Bradyrhizobium sp. AZCC 1610: one gene and its partner. The protein of the gene in region 1 interacts with the protein of each later gene in a pairwise test. Links are inferred from orthologs where the notes say so. Each region holds a gene or a part of one and is shown in the gene's direction. Other genes may lie near its edges.

The links.
Region 2: the proteins of nusG (region 1) and rho interact in binary tests that used the Escherichia coli proteins (3 or more experiments, as listed by UniProt). The link is inferred for Bradyrhizobium sp. AZCC 1610 from one-to-one orthologs.

Annotation. Positions count from the first base shown.
Region 1 is NZ_JAZHRR010000001.1:4,011,060-4,016,587, reverse strand. What follows is about bases 2,736-5,528. They hold nusG (transcription termination/antitermination protein NusG), read left to right. Parts: upstream 2,736-3,763; coding sequence 3,764-4,294; downstream 4,295-5,528. Other genes in these bases: rplA (50S ribosomal protein L1), read left to right, coding at 4,861-5,528; rplK (50S ribosomal protein L11), read left to right, coding at 4,426-4,854; secE (preprotein translocase subunit SecE), read left to right, coding at 3,552-3,743; V1279_RS19930 (hypothetical protein), read right to left, coding at 3,001-3,186. Outside these bases: V1279_RS19950 (histidine phosphatase family protein), read left to right, coding at 1-461; V1279_RS19945 (SDR family NAD(P)-dependent oxidoreductase), read left to right, coding at 552-1,319; V1279_RS19940 (serine hydrolase domain-containing protein), read right to left, coding at 1,451-2,674. UniProt on the Escherichia coli protein: Part of the processive rRNA transcription and antitermination complex (rrnTAC). The complex forms an RNA-chaperone ring around the RNA exit tunnel of RNA polymerase (RNAP).
Region 2 is NZ_JAZHRR010000001.1:7,247,431-7,251,790, reverse strand. The notes cover bases 1,463-4,360. They hold rho (transcription termination factor Rho), read left to right. Parts: upstream 1,463-2,227; coding sequence 2,228-3,493; downstream 3,494-4,360. Other genes in these bases: mnmE (tRNA uridine-5-carboxymethylaminomethyl(34) synthesis GTPase MnmE), read left to right, coding at 3,789-4,360; hemJ (protoporphyrinogen oxidase HemJ), read left to right, coding at 1,522-1,968. Also shown: V1279_RS35500 (Maf family protein), read right to left, coding at 1-218; V1279_RS35495 (pyruvate, water dikinase regulatory protein), read right to left, coding at 229-1,068. UniProt on the Escherichia coli protein: Facilitates transcription termination by a mechanism that involves Rho binding to the nascent RNA, activation of Rho's RNA-dependent ATPase activity, and release of the mRNA from the DNA template.

The DNA of each region.
Region 1 (5,528 bases):
CGCACGTGAACGCGTTTGCCGAGCAGCATCTCGGGCAATGGCAGGGCATGAACCGCGCGGCATTCCTCGCGAGCCGGCCGATCGGCAGCAGCCACTGGTTTGCGGCGATCGACGAGCTCCCGCCCGGCGGCGAGAGCTTTATGGACCTCTATAGCCGCACGTGCGGTGCGATCGAGCGCATCAACGCCGAGCAGGCGGGCAGGGACGTCATCGTTGTCGCGCATGGCGGCACGATCAGGGCCGCGGTCGGGCTTGCACTCGGCGGTCAGCCGGAGAAAGGTCTCGCCTTCGATATCGACAATTGTTCGGTGACGCGGCTCGATCATCTCTCAAGCGCCAATCACACCGGCTGGCGGCTGCCGATGGTCAACCAGCAGCCGTGGATCGCGGACGCCTCGCACAACGCCATGCATCAGCCGGCGGGACCGGAGGTCGAGCCGCCGTCGACGAAACTTGGCTGAGCCTTAAGTTGTCGAGGACCGCAAAGGCTGCTTAGTTCGAATTCAAAGACGAAACCGGCATCGCGCTGGACCAACATCTGGGAGAGAGACATGAGCTTGTTCGATATGACCGGGAAAGTCGCCGTCATCACCGGCTCCACGCGCGGCATCGGCCGTGCCATCGCCGAGCGCATGGCCGAACACGGCGCCAAGGTCGTGATCTCCTCGCGCAAGCAGGACGTCTGCGACCAGGTGACCAAGGAGGTCAACGAAAAATTCGGCAAAGGGACAGCGGTTGCGATCGCGGCGAACATCTCGAGCAAGGAAAATTTGCAGAACCTGGTCGACGAATCCAACCGTGCATTCGGCAAGATCGACGTGCTGGTCTGCAACGCCGCGTCCAATCCCTATTACGGTCCGCTCGGCGGCATTTCCGACGACCAGTTCCGAAAAATCCTGGACAATAACATCGTCGCCAACAACTGGCTGATCAACATGGTGGTGCCGCAGATGATCGAGCGCAAGGACGGCTCGATCGTGATCGTATCCTCGATCGGCGGCCTGAAGGGTTCGACCGTGCTCGGCGCCTACGCGATCTCGAAGGCGGCCGACATGCAGCTCGCGCGCAACCTCGCCTGCGAATACGGCAAGCATAATATCCGCGTGAACTGCATCGCGCCCGGCCTGATCAAGACCGATTTCGCCAAGGCGCTGTGGGACAATCCGGAGACGCTGAAGGCATCCACGGCGCGTTCGCCGCTGTTGCGTATCGGCGTGCCCGACGAGATCGCGGGCGCCGCGGTGCTGATGGGATCGAAGGCGGGTGACTTCATGACCGGCCAGACCATCGTGATCGACGGTGGCGCGACGATCAGTTGATCTCGTGTCCCGGACGCGGTGCAGCGTGAAACGCTGCTCCGCAGAGCCGGGACCCATGCGACCGCGGAAGATGTGGGCCCCGGCTCAGCGACGCATCACTTCGTGCTGCGTTGCGTCCGGGGCACAAGACCTCATTCCACCGCGGCGTACACCAAACCCCGCAGCATATTGCGGATATATTCGCGCTGGCCGGGGCCCTGCATCATGAACACCGTGAACAGCTCTTCCGCGGGATCGATGAAGAAGAACGTGCCGGCCATGCCGCTCCAGAAGAACTGGCCGAGCGAGCCCGGGAACGGCGCGATGCCTCGGTGAGTGCGAACCGCGAAGCCGAGGCCAAAACCGTGGCCGGGCGGCATCAGCGGCGAGTCGACCTTGACGCCGGCGCTGAGATGGTCTGAGACCATCAGCTCCAGCGTCTTGCGGCCGATGATCCTGTTGCCGTCGAGCGCGCCGCCATTGAGCAGCATCTGGCAGAACCGCGCATAGTCCATCGTGGTCGAGACCATGCCTCCGCCGCCGGATTCCATCACCGGCTTCTCCAGCATGTTGAAGAGCTGCACGTTGTCGCCGTTCCACGGATCGGTCGGGAACGGTTCGGCGAGGCGGCCGGCGTTGGCTTCGCCGGTGTGGAACGCGGTCTCGGTCATCTGCAGCGGCGCCAGGATGCGTTCGGTCAGGAAGGCGCCAAGCGATTTTCCGGAGACGACCTCGATGATGCGGCCGAGCACGTCGGTCGAGCGGCTGTAGTTCCATTGGGCGCCCGGCTGGCAGATCAGCGGCATGCCGGCGAGCATGGTCGCGTGCTCGGCGTTGGTGATCTTGCGGCTGCGCAGCCGCGACTGCTGGTAGAGCTGCTGGACCAGGCCGTTGCCGGTGTGGTCGTAGGTCAGGCCCGACGTGTGCCGCAACAGGTCCTGAACGGTCATCTGCCGCCTGGCCGGTACCAGGTCGAGCTTGCCGTTGTTGTCGACGCCGACCTTCTGCTCGGCAAACTCCGGAATGAACTTTGCGACGGGATCGCCCAGGATGAAGTGGCCGTCCTCGACCAGCATCATGATGCCGACCGAGACGATCGGCTTGGTCATCGAGAAGATGCGGAAGATGCTGTCATGCGCCATCGGCGTGGCTGCCGCAGGATTCTGGCGGCCGATCGCATCAAACCACCCGATCTGACCGCGCCGCGCCACCATGACCGTGGCCCCGGGGAGGGTTCCCTTGTCGACCTCGCGCCTGAAGGCATCCGACATCCGCTGCAGGCGGACGCTCGAGAGCCCGATGGTTTCCGGCTTGGCGTTGGGGAGAGGAGGGATCTGGGGGGCGGATGTTGGCCGGGCGGCGGTCTGCGCGTTCATGGTCTCTCCCGTTGCGCTTGTTGTTTGTGGTGGCCAAGTCTGGCTCAGAAGCCCTGCTTTGGACAGGGTGCAAGCCGCTTCGCCCTTGCATTCGGGGCATGCCCTATGCTTGAAACGGCGCGAAGCGGCGTACGCGCCGGTTCCCTGCAGGAGTGTAGCTCAATTGGTAGAGCACCGGTCTCCAAAACCGGGGGTCGCAGGTTCGAGCCCTGCCACTCCTGCCAGCTAAATCAAATACTTATGCTGATTTTCGAGGATTGCCGATGAGCCTGTTCAGGCGCGCGCCCGGTGATCGATCAGGGCGCTGCTAGGCTGGGTCCTGGAAACTAGCCGAAGAATGCGCTGAGCACCGCGACGTCAGATCGGGCGGGGGCCTCGCCCCGCAGATCGGCGTCGATCACCCGCCGGCATGCATCGATCGTGATGCTGTCGCCGAGGTCGTTCGCTGCGTCGAGCACGGTCCAAGCCGTCTCGCCCGAGGGCTTTTCCTGGTCTTGGCCTAGCAGAGCCATGGTCTCGTTCCCGTTTCCCCGTCAATGGAGCCTGCAGCATAGCGGCAAGCTTTTAAGAACCAGATCGCGGTCTTGCAGGCATTTGAAGGGAGGCGGTACTGGGGATTAACCAATGACAGGGCGGCCGCCGCCAAGGGGGGTGATAGCCCCGCGGCACCCCGTACCTTGACCTTTTGCCCGGCCGGCAGTAGATACCCGCCACCTGCAGCCGGCCCGCCTAGCGCGGATATCCGGCGCGGCTTTGAATTCCCCCGAACAATCGAGCCCGCTTGGCGGCTCATCCTTCGAGAGAGGGCTGGGCGCGAGAGGGCTGTTCGGATTCGCTTTAAATCACAATCGTCTCACGAAGGACGCGGTAACCAACGATGGCTTTCAGCCCGTTCAAATTCCTGCAGGAAGTGCGCTCGGAGACCGCCAAGGTCACCTGGCCGACGCGCCGCGAGACGACGATCACCACAATCATGGTGTTCGTGATGGTTGCACTGGCGTCGATCTTCTTTTTCATGTCGGATCTGGTCATCCGCTTCGTTGTCACTTTCCTGCTGGGCGTCCACTGATGAGCACCGGAACCCAAACCATGGACAAGCGCTGGTATATCGTTCACGCCTATTCGAATTTCGAGAAGAAGGTCTCGGAATCGATCCGGGAGCAGGCGAAGCAGCGCGGGCTTGAGGATCTGTTCGAGCAGGTGCTGGTGCCGACCGAAAAGGTCACCGAAGTACGCCGCGGCCGCAAGATCGACGCCGAGCGCAAGTTCTTCCCGGGCTACGTGCTGGTGAAGATGAAGCTGACCGACGAGGCGTTTCACCTGATCAAGAACACGCCCAAGGTCACCGGCTTCCTCGGCGCCGAAAACAAGCCGATGCCGATCTCCGAATCCGAGGCGATGCGGATCCTGCACCAGGTGCAGGAAGGCGTCGAACGTCCGAAGGCGTCGGTGTCGTTTGAAATCGGCGAGAACGTCCGCGTGGCCGATGGGCCGTTCGCGTCGTTCTCCGGCGTGGTTGAAGAAATTGACGAGGCGCGTTCGCGCGTGAAGGTCGCGGTGTCGATCTTCGGCCGCGCCACGCCCGTCGAACTGGAATTCGGTCAGGTCGAGAAGGTCTGATCGGAGCGGCGCGAAGCTCTGCCTTCGCGTCAATTGAGGCTGTGGGAGGAAGAGGGCGGTCGCCAACCGCTCTTCAACCGAACCACGGACCCTGAAACAGCCGGCCCCGGCCGGCACAACAGGAGCGATAAATGGCAAAGAAAGTGACCGGATACCTGAAATTGCAGGTGCCGGCCGGTGCGGCGAATCCTTCGCCCCCGATCGGTCCCGCGCTTGGTCAGCGCGGTCTCAACATCATGGAATTCTGCAAGGCGTTCAACGCGCAGACGCAGAAGGAAGAAAAGAACACCCCGATTCCGGTGGTGATCACGATTTACGCCGATCGTTCGTTCACCTTCGAGATGAAGACCCCTCCGATGTCGTTCTTCCTCAAGCAGGCCGCCAAGATCCAGTCCGGTTCGAAAGCTCCGGGTCGCGACACGGCCGGCCAGGTGACCCAAGCGCAGGTGCGCGAGATCGCCGAGAAGAAGATGAAGGATCTCAATTGCGATTCCATCGAGTCGGCCATGAAGATGGTCGAGGGCTCCGCCCGTTCGATGGGTCTTGAAGTTGCGGGGTAACGGGCCATGGCAATCGGAAAACGTTTGAAGAAGGCCCGCGAGGGTGTCGACCGCGAGAAGCTCTACCCGCTCGCGGATGCCATCAAGATGGTCAAGGAACGCGCCAAGTCGAAGTTCGACGAGACGATCGAGATCGCGATCAACCTCGGCGTCGACCCGCGTCACGCCGACCAGATGGTTCGTGGCGTCGTCACTCTGCCGAACGGCACCGGCCGCACGTTGCGTGTCGGCGTGTTCGCGCGCGGTGCGAAAGCTGAAGAAGCCAAGGCGGCGGGAGCTGACGTCGTCGGCGCCGAAGACCTGGTCGAGAAGGTGCAGGGTGGCACGATCGACTTCGATCGCTGTATCGCAACCCCCGACATGATGCCGCTGGTCGGCCGCCTCGGTAAGGTGCTCGGCCCGCGCGGCATGATGCCGAACCCGAAGATCGGTACGGTGACGATGGACGTCGCCACCGCCGTGAAGGGCGCCAAGGGCGGCTCGGTCGAATTCCGCGTCGAGAAGGCCGGCATCGTGCAGGCCGGTATCGGCAAGGCGTCGTTCTCCGAAGAGAACCTGGTGCAGAACGTCAAGGCGCTGGCGGATGCGGTCGCCAAGGCGAAACCTGCCGGCGCCAAGGGCACCTACATCCAGCGCGTGGCGGTCTCCTCCACCATGGGCCCGGGCGTCAAGGT
Region 2 (4,360 bases), 3.2 Mb from region 1 along the record:
CGCCCGGGATTCCCTGACGATACGAAGCACGCCTTCTCGCGCGCCAGCAGGCTAGCGATCTCGCCGGGCGCGGAAAGGCCGGAATTCTTCTGCACGGATCGTTCGTCGATATCGGCGGGAACGGCTTCGAAGGCAATGCCGGCGTTGGCAAGCAGCATCTGCCGCGCGCGGCTCTGCGAGGCCAGTATCAGCGGATGTTGTCCACGCCAGATGGTCATCGCAACAGCGTCATTCCGGAAGCCGCTGCCGCTGCCGATCGGTGAACAGTTTCAGCACGGCCGCGGCGGTTTCCTCGATCGAGCGGCGCGTCACGTCGAGCTGCGCCCAGCTGAATTTGGCACTCAGTTTCCGGGCGTAGGCGACTTCATCGGTTACCGCCTGACGATCGATGTACTCATCGTTGGGGATATCGGCTCCCATGCTCAGCAACCGGTTTTGCCGGACCTGGATCAACCGCTCCGGCGTCGCATGAAGGCTGACGACCAATGGCTTTTTCAACGTCTCCAGCTGGTGCGGCAGCGGAATGCCAGGCACCAGCGGCACGTTCGCGGTGCGGACGCCGCGGTTGGCGAGATAGATCGAGGTCGGCGTCTTCGATGTGCGGGACACGCCGACCAGAACCACGTCGGCATCTTCCAGACCTTCGACGTGCTGGCCGTCGTCATGTATCATGGTGTAGTTCAAGGCGTCGATGCGCTTGAAATATTCCGCATTCAGAACGTGCTGGGCGCCCACCCTCCCCGTCGTCGCCGCGCCGAGATAGGCCTCGAACATTTGCATCACCGGGCCAATAATCGACAGGCTCGGGATGTTGATATCCCTGCACTTGGCCTCCAGCCGGCCGACCAGATCCTTTTCCAGCAGCGTGAAGAGCACGATGCCCGGCGCCTCCTCGATCTCGTCGAGCACGCGGTCGAGCTGCTTCTGGCTGCGCACCAGCGGATAGACATGTTCGACCGCGGTCACATTGGCGTATTGCGCAGCCACCGCGCGCGCCACCGTGATCAGTGTCTCGCCGGTCGAGTCGGAGACCAGATGAAGATGAAAATAATTGCCGGTCGTGGGCACCAGAACCCCTGTGTAACCTGTGAATCCCTGTGGAGCTTAACCGAGATATTTAGCCCTGGGTCGTCACGTCAGGGATAACCCGGACTTTTCTTCACAGGGCCCCGCGAGAGGACAAGTCCGCCGGCTCATCGCCATGATAGTGGGAAGGTGTGGATTTGTCTCTTCATAAGCTGGCCACGAAACGGCGCAAGCAATTGATGCGCGTGGCGTTATCAGGATGATGCAATGTCCGGCCGAAATTGGGGACGGGTGTGAACAAGCCTCGCAAACATGCGGGATCGTTTTGTGTGAGTCATAATCACCGTCACTTAGACTCAAACTTAAGATTCTAAAATAATTAGTTTAGAGAAGCGGTGCTTTGCGGATATGTCTTGCGTCCCCTGGCTGGCAGCGCTTCTTCGCAACGCTGCGAGCGTCGGAAGTTCCAGGGACGAGCAAGGTCAGGCGACTGCAATGTACGAGTGGATCACGATCACCGCGTATCCGTGGATCAAGGCGCTGCACGTGATTGCGATCATCTCGTGGATGGCTGGCATGCTCTATCTGCCGCGGCTGTTCGTCTATCACTGCGAGGCCGAGGTCGGATCTAAGCAGTCCGAGATTTTCAAGGTGATGGAATGGCGACTGCTGAAGGCGATCATCAATCCGGCGATGATCGTCACTTGGCTGGCCGGGCTTTATCTGGCTTGGAGCGGGCATTGGTACACGTCCGGCTGGTTTCACGCCAAACTGACGCTGGTGCTCATCCTGTCGGGTGTCCACGGCTTTTTTTCCCGCTGGGTCAAGGATTTCGCCGCCGACCGGAATACCAGAAGCCAAAAATTCTATCGTATTATCAATGAGGTACCGACTGTTCTGATGATCCTCATCGTTATCATGGTGATCGTGAAGCCGTTCTAGACCTGAGCTTTCGACGTGACCCGGTTTTCCAGCTGCTTGCGAAGCGCCGGATGATTTTCTATATTGTCGAAATCCCACCCCACGCAGGCGGATGTGGTTGCGTTCCGGCTCCTTCATTGGACCGGCCGCCGCATCAGGTTTGAAGCCTCACCGGCGCTTTCCTTGCTTAGACCTGCGGACCTTCCATTTTTCGTGTCCGCTTTTTCCTTAAGCCACCTCGCACCCCTTCCCTAAAGAAACACTCCACAGGACCACCCCAATGCGGGAAATGAAACTCCAGGACCTCAAATCGAAAACGCCGGCCGAGCTCGTCTCGTTCGCGGAAGAGAACGGGGTCGAAAATGCCAGCACCATGCGCAAGCAGGAGCTGATGTTCGCTATCCTCAAGCAGCTCGCGATCCAGGAAATCGACATTATCGGCGAAGGCGTCGTTGAGGTTCTCTCCGACGGCTTCGGCTTTCTGCGCTCGCCCGACGCCAACTATCTGCCCGGCCCAGACGACATCTACGTCTCGCCGTCGCAGATCCGCCGCTTCGGCCTTCGCACCGGCGACACCATCGAAGGCCACATCCGCAGCCCGAAAGAAGGCGAACGCTATTTTGCGCTGCTGAAGGTCAACACCCTCAATTTCGAGGATCCGGAAAAGTCCAAGCACAAGGTCAATTTCGACAATTTGACGCCGCTGTTTCCGGACCAGCGCTTCCGCCTCGAGCTCGAAGACCCGACGCGCAAAGACCTTTCTGCAAGGGTGATCGACATCGTCGCCCCGATCGGCAAAGGCCAGCGTGCGCTGATCGTGGCGCCGCCGCGCACCGGCAAGACCGTGCTGATGCAGAACATCGCGCATTCGATCACCGCCAATCATCCGGAATGCTATCTGATCGTGCTGCTGATCGACGAGCGTCCGGAAGAAGTCACGGACATGCAGCGTTCGGTGAAGGGCGAGGTGGTGTCGTCCACCTTTGACGAACCCGCCGTGCGTCACGTCCAGGTCGCCGAGATGGTGATCGAGAAGGCCAAGCGGCTCGTCGAGCACGGCCGCGACGTGGTCATCCTTCTCGACTCGATCACACGTCTGGGCCGCGCTTACAACACCGTGGTGCCGTCATCCGGCAAGGTGTTGACCGGCGGTGTCGATGCCAACGCGCTGCAGCGGCCGAAACGATTCTTCGGCGCCGCGCGAAACATCGAGGAGGGCGGTTCGCTCACGATCATCGCGACCGCGCTGGTCGATACCGGCAGCCGTATGGACGAAGTCATCTTCGAAGAATTCAAGGGCACCGGTAACTCCGAACTGATCCTCGACCGCAAGGTCTCGGACAAGCGGACCTTCCCGGCGATCGACATCTCGCGCTCCGGCACCCGCAAGGAAGAGTTGATCACCGATCCGCAGCTTCTGAAGAAAATGTACGTGCTGCGCCGGATCCTCAATCCGATGGGCACCATGGACGCGATCGACTTCCTGCTCGACAAGCTCCGGAACACCAAGAACAACTCGGAGTTCTTCGATTCCATGAATACCTGAGCCATCAGGCCGGGTTTGGAGGAGGGCGCCTCGCACACTACGAGGCGCCTTTTTTCATGCCGCGGGCGTCGCTGCGATGCGAATGCAGCATTGGAAAATCGGTCTTGGCGATTGGTTAACCATTTAAGATATTGAATTTTATACTATTTGTTTGGATCTAGGTATCAGGAGGAGGGCGCTTCTCCGGGGTTTTGCAGCATTATTGCCGCCCTGTCCGCGGTAGACCCGCTGTATCGCCTGCGCATTCAGGCCCCGAATCGCGTTGCCTTTTCAAAACCGCCCGCACAAATAGGCCATGCATCCGCGGGATCAGACCATCTTTGCACTGTCGTCGGGCCGGCCACCAAGCGCGATCGCGTTGGTGCGCGTGTCGGGTCCGCAGGCTGGAAAGATCGTGATGGCGCTTGCCGGTAAACTGCCGTCGCCGCGAATGGCCGCCCGCGTGCTGCTTGGGGATGTCGGCCAGCGGCCGATCGACGATGCCGTGATGCTGTGGTTTCCGGGTCCGGCCAGCGCGACCGGGGAAGACGTCGCGGAATTTCACGTCCATGGCGGGCGTGCGGTGCTGGCCGCCTTGTTCGCGGCGCTGTCCGCATTCGAAGATGTTCGCCCGGCCGAGCCCGGGGAATTTACCCGACGGGCTTTCGAGAACGGCAAGCTCGATCTGACCGAGGCCGAAGGTCTCGATGATCTCATCCATGCCGACACCGATCGGCAGCGGCGCCAGGCGCTGCGCCAATTGAAGGGACTGCTTGGCGACAGAGCGCGCGATTGGCGCGCGCGTATCATCGAAGCGTCTGCCTTGATCGAGGCTGGGATTGATTTTTCGGACGAGGGCGACGTGCCGGCGGAATTGATCGCGCCGGC